Regions from separate parts of the Streptococcus hepaticus genome, predicted to be linked through region 2. Evidence: predicted binding sites of a transcription regulator. Region 2 holds the regulator's gene; the other holds the start of a gene.
What was found. Region 2 encodes Rex, which represses fermentation and respiration genes when NADH is low (regulators of the CRP and FNR family bind a similar motif). Its sites were predicted from a motif close to TTGTGAANTANTTCACAA; they were not measured.

Region 1: the regulator Rex is predicted to act here: its motif matches at 1,481-1,498, upstream of adhE (bifunctional acetaldehyde-CoA/alcohol dehydrogenase).

The regions. Positions count from the first base shown of each region.
Region 1 is NZ_JBINIY010000003.1:160,366-163,504, reverse strand. Features, by position in the region: gene adhE (bifunctional acetaldehyde-CoA/alcohol dehydrogenase) at 1-1,386, opposite strand, end outside; gene hisS (histidine--tRNA ligase) at 1,657-2,934, opposite strand.
Region 2 is NZ_JBINIY010000009.1:34,852-37,990, forward strand. Features, by position in the region: gene radC (RadC family protein) at 1-475, shown strand, start outside; gene ACHUFA_RS07840 (gamma-glutamyl-gamma-aminobutyrate hydrolase family protein) at 472-1,167, opposite strand; gene ACHUFA_RS07845 (redox-sensing transcriptional repressor Rex) at 1,172-1,810, opposite strand; gene ACHUFA_RS07850 (alpha/beta hydrolase fold domain-containing protein) at 2,009-3,022, shown strand; gene ACHUFA_RS07855 (DUF4649 family protein) at 3,077-3,139, opposite strand, start outside.

The sequences.
Region 1 (3,139 bases), on a different contig from region 2:
ACGTTTCCCTACTTTCTTGATGTTCAGAAGGTTGACAGCTGATACGTTATCACCAACTGAGTTGCGGCCGTATGAACCACATCCAAGTGTCAATGATGGCAAGAATGCATTGTAAACATCACCGATACCACCGAATGTTGATGGTGAATTCCAGATGATACGCATTGCTTTCATTTCAGTACCGAAACGTTTTGCAAGTTCTTCGTCTTTTGTATGGATGGCAGCTGAGTGACCAAGACCGTTGAATTCAACCATTTGGCGAGCTTTTTTAAGGCCATCTTCTACATCTTCAGCTTTCAAAACTGCAATAACTGGAGACAATTTTTCACGAGTGAGAGGTTCTTTTTCACCAACTTCTACACATTCAGCAGCCAAGATGTTTGTTCCTTCTGGAACTGTGAAGCCTGCTTGTTCTGCAATCCAAGTCGCTGGTTTACCAACGATGTTTGGATTCAATTTAGCGCCAGCACAGTTTTTGCTTGTACCTTTTACGCCGAAGCAGAATTCTTCAAGAAGAGCTTTTTCTTTTTTGTTAACGAAGTAAGTTTTGTAAGATTTGAATTCAGCTACAAACTCGTCGTAGATTTCTTTGTCAATGATAACCGCTTGTTCAGACGCACAAACCATACCGTTGTCAAATGATTTAGACATTACGATATCGTGAGCTGCTTGACGGATATCAGCCGATTTTTCAATGTAGGCAGGAACGTTACCAGCACCTACACCGAGAGCAGGTTTACCACATGAGTAAGCTGCACGAACCATTGCGTTACCACCAGTTGCAAGGATTGTTGCGATACCATCGTGGTTCATCAAAGCATTTGTTGCTTCGATAGATGGTTGAGAAATCCATTGGATACAGTTTTCAGGAGCACCAGCTGCAATCGCTGCGTCACGAACGATTTGTGCTGCGTGAGCTGATGATTCTTGTGCTGATGGGTGGAAACCAAATACGATTGGGTTACGTGTTTTAAGAGCAATCAATGATTTGAAAATCGCTGTTGAAGTTGGGTTAGTTGTTGGTGTAACACCACAGATAACACCGACTGGTTCCGCAATTTTTGTCAAACCTGTAATTGGATCATCTTCGATAACGCCAACTGTTTTCACACCACGCATGTTGTTAACAACGTGTTCACATGCAAAGAGGTTTTTAGTTGCTTTATCTTCAAAAACACCGCGTCCTGTTTCTTCGTGAGCATGAGCAGCCAAGATACCGTGAGCATCAAGTGCAGCTACAGATGCTTTAGCAACGATGTAGTCTACTTGTTCTTGGTTGAGTTTGCGGAACTCATCAAGAGCTACCAAACCTTTTTGAACCAATTCATCTACGTGAGCTTGAGCAGCTTGCAATTTTTCTTCAGGTGATACTGTTTTATCAGCCATTTGGGTTTCCTCCAAAATTATTTTCCCGTCAACTTTTTCTTGTTAACTTTTTCACAATAATATTGTACACCTTTTCATCGCATTTGTAAAGCATTTGTTATATATTTCACAAAATTATTTTTCTGTTTTGTGAAAAAAATCTCAAACTAGCAGTAGGACCCCGTCTTTATCTCAATATTGTGAAAAAATTCTCAAAGTTTTTTTATTTCACAAATGATTTTCAGGAAAAAATCATGCAAAAAACCACCAAAATTTGGTGATTTTTACATTTTATTTAATGTTTTCTAATACAGTTGCCAAGTCTGAAGTGATCTCGTCAAAGCTAGCTTCTACTTCTGCTCGAGTTTGGTTGTTTTTAATGATGACACGATCAGCTTCTACTTCACTTTCTCCCAAGGTCAAGATGAATTTGGCATTGAATGCATCTGCCGATTTGAACTGGGCCTTGATTTTACGTCCAAACACATCACGTTCTGCTACGAAGCCTTGTTGACGCACAGCTTGTACTAATTCCAAAGCTTTGCCATTTGCTGCCTCTCCCAAAACAGCGATATAAAGGTCCATTTCATTTTCAAGAGGGAGTTCAATTCCTTGCTTATCCAAAACCAAAAGAAGACGTTCCATTCCAAGACCAAAGCCGAAACCTGGCGTTTCTGGCCCGCCGAAGTACTCAACCAAACCATCATAACGACCACCTGCACAAATCGTTAACTCTGACTTATCCACCTGCGCCATAAACTCAAAAATAGTATGGTTATAATAGTCTAGTCCACGCACCATGTTGGTATCGATTACATAAGAAATCTTGAGAGCCTCTAGCATATCACGAACTGCATCAAAGTGGGCTTGGCTCTCTTCATCTAAATAATCCAAAATAGATGGTGCATTTTCAACTGCAACCTTGTCTTCTTTTTCCTTAGAATCCAAAACCCGAAGCGGATTTTCATCCAAACGACGTTGGCTATCCTTAGAAAGCGACTCACGCATAGGAGTCAAATAGTCAATCAAAGCCTGACGATAAGCAGCACGACTAGCACTCGAACCCAAAGTATTGAGGTGGAGAGTGATATCCTGAATCCCCAAATCGTTGAAAAGCTGGTAAGCCATGGCAATAGTTTCTACATCAGTTGCTGGATTTTTTGAACCAAAGGCCTCTACACCAACTTGGTGGAATTCACGTAAACGACCTGCCTGCGGACGCTCATAGCGGAACATTGAACCGATATAGTACATTTTCACCGGCTTTTGCACTTCTGGCGCAAAAAATTTGTTTTCAACAAATGAACGAACAACTGGCGCAGTTCCTTCTGGACGAAGAGTAATATGGCGCTCACCCTTGTCATAGAAATCATACATTTCCTTGGTAACGATATCCGTCGTATCGCCTACCGAGCGACTGATGACTTCATAATGCTCAAACATTGGCGTTCGGATCTCACCATAATTGTATTTCTTGAACGTTTCACGAACCACCTGCTCCACATACTGCCACTTGGCAGCTTCCTGTGGCAAGATATCCTGAGTTCCTTTAGGTTTTTGTAATTTCATCTTCTATCCTCGCTTATAGTATTCTCTCTATTTTATCATAAAAATGGCAGAGCTGATACTAGTCTTTCTTTTCTACTTCTGAAACCGTTTCAAGACTTTTACGCCCTCCAATAAAGTCTTCAAATGTCGTCCAAAAGTCTATCAAGAGAAAAATAAACAACAGGCCTACTTGACTTTGACAATCTCGCCATGCTTTCTGGAACAT
Region 2 (3,139 bases):
CCAAGAATTAACGGGGATCGGTCGTGTGAAAGCTATAGAAATCAAAGCCATGATCGAACTTGGGAAGCGAATCAATCAGTCTGAATTACAGAAACGGGAGCAGATATTGGGAAGTGAGAAACTGGCTCTGAAGATGATTCAAGAAATTGGGATGAAAAAACAGGAACACTTGGTTGCTCTGTACCTCAATACCCAAAATCAAATTATTTCCCAGCGCACCATTTTTATTGGAAGCGTAAACCGAAGTATTGCGGAACCAAGAGAAATCCTGCACTATGCCGTCAAATGCATGGCAACCTCTATTATTATCATCCATAATCACCCATCAGGGTCTGTACAGCCAAGTAAAAATGATTTGCTTTTTACAGACAAATTAAAAAAGTCCTGTGAAACACTAGGACTCGTACTTTTAGACCACTTGATTGTGGGCCAGGATGACTATTATAGCTTCCGAGAAGAAAGCGAATTAGCTTAAAGTTTTTGAACAAAGTAGTCAAAAATAGCCTGCTGCTGAGAATTTACTCCCCGCATGAGTTCAGGATGCCATTGAACACCTAAAAACGGCCTACCGTCATTCGTTGTTATAGCTTCAATTATTCCGTCTTGACTAGACGTCGCAATAACTGTTAAGTTGGTAGCGAGGTCTTTTATGGCTTGATGGTGGAAGGAGTTGACACTTGCTGATTTTCCTAAAATAGCTGATAATACTGTATTTTCTAGAATATCAATTTGATGCTGCGGTAAATCTGCTTCCATTTCCTGCCAATGGCTGGGAATATCTTGATGAAGACTACCACCCATGGCAACATTAAATAGCTGAAGCCCACGGCAGATAGCTAAAATAGGCTTGTTTTGCAAACGTGCTTCTTTAATCAATTCTAATTCAAAGAGATCGCGTTCTAGCAGGTAATCGTCGCTGATAATGGTCTGCTCTTCATTATAAAAGTGGGGGAGAACATTTTGTCCCCCTGTTAAAATCAATTTATCAATCATGGCCACATACTGGGCAGCATATTTAGGCTCAGCTAGCGGCATGACAATAGGAAGGCCACCTGCTTCTCGCACCGCTTCAGCAAATCCAGTTGCACAGTAGGACATTCGAGGAGAGACTTTGTCTTCTTTGTCAATGAACTGATTGCCCGTAATTCCAATGATAACTTGCTTCATAAGCTTAGTTTTTACGCATGAAGTAGAGAAGAGTTTGCAACTCACTTGTCAAGTCCACATACTGTACAACGACATCTTTTGGAACAGTTAGATTGACTGGTGAGAAGCTGAGAATTCCTTTAACTCCAGCTTCGACCAAGATGTCCGCAACTTCTTGAGCTTTTGAACTTGGTACGGTCAGGATAGCAGTTTGAGCATTAGCTTGTGCAATGCGTTCTTTGAGTTCAGAAATAGCGTAAATCGGCACATTTTCATCAATGCTTCCAATCGCAGGATGGCCATCAGCTTCAAAAGCCATGACAATTTTCATTTTGTTGCGCTCGTGAAAGCGGTAGTGGAGAAGGGCACGACCCATATTTCCGACACCGACCAGCATTACATTTGTAATAGAGTTGTCGTTCAAGATATCTGCGAAGAAGTCCATTAATTTTTTGACATCATATCCAAAACCACGACGCCCTAACTCACCAAAATAGGAGAAATCACGACGAACAGTTGCTGAGTCAATACCAATAGCTTCGGCAATTTCTTTTGAGCTTGCTTTTTCGATATTTTCGCGGTGGAAACGTTTGAAAATCCGATAATACAATGAAAGTCTTTTAGCAGTTGCACGAGGAATAGCTGTTTCTTTTCCGTTTTTCATAATCTTTTCTCCATTCAGTTCTTTATACTTTATTTTAGAACAAGTTTGTGAAAAAAGCAACAATTAGAGCGCAGAAAGGAAGTAAAATAGGCAAAGATCTGTTTATAAATTCTACTTCTTTGGAAAATCTTTAGTTCAGCATAAGATGATATTAATAATATTGTGAGAAAATATTGTAAAAGGAAAAAGGAGAAGAATATGAAAAAACAGTTACTCTATACAGGTGTAATCGTGACCTTGGCACTGTCATTAGGAATTACAGCAACAGCAAAGGCTGAAGAACGCTCTTGGTATAGCTGGCTCATTGAAAAGTATTTTTGGATAAAGGGAGATAAAAAATATTATAGCCCACAAAATGAAGCGGAGTTTGATCATTACGTCAAAAGTGCTGGTGAAGTGGCCAATAAAGGTTTTGACTTACAGCCATCAGAGGTAAATGGCGATTTAAAGACAGATGCTACAACCTATCAAATGCAGATCCACAGCTGGAATGAGGCACCAAATCCAGCTAGTCAAAAAGTTATTTTGTATTTACATGGTGGCTCATATTTGAATAATCCAACAAGCTACCATATCGAAATGCTCAATATACTGTCCAGAAGTTTAGATGCTAAAATTGTACTGCCGATTTATCCAAAGGCCCCAACTTACAAATACAGTGATGTTATGCCACATTTAGTTGACTTATATCGCGATATTCTTCAAGAAACCGCTGCTAAGAATGTGACCATCATGGGAGATTCTGCTGGGGGAGGTCTTGCTCTTGGATTAGCCCAAGCTATTCGTGAAGAGAAAGACCGTGGATTTTTAGAGCAGCCTAAAGACATCATTCTTCTGTCCCCTTGGCTAGATGTGACCATGAGCAATCCAGCCATTACTGCTTTTGAAAAGGATGATCCAATTCTATCTGCTTGGGGCTTGAAGCGTGTGGGGACTCTTTGGGCCGGTGGTGCAAACAACACTCAACACCCCTATGTCAGTCCGATGTATGGAGATATGGCAGGTCTTGCAAAAATTACGATGTTCACAGGTACGCATGATATTTTCTATCCCGATATTGCTCTCTTTCATGAAAATTGGAAAGAGAGAAGACCAGGTGATCAGTTAATCGAAGCAAAGGATATGAACCATGTCTATCCAATCTATCCGATTGAAGAGGCCAAAGAAGCGCAGTATAAAATAATTGACATTATTCGACAGGAAAGCAAATAAGGATCAAAATAATAGAACTTGGGACCAAAAGTCTCAAGTTCTTTAAGTTGTATTTTACTTTTTAGGATCAATTTCTTTCAAGAAATGGTACAAGTCGCCGATTAACCCAGTGTAACC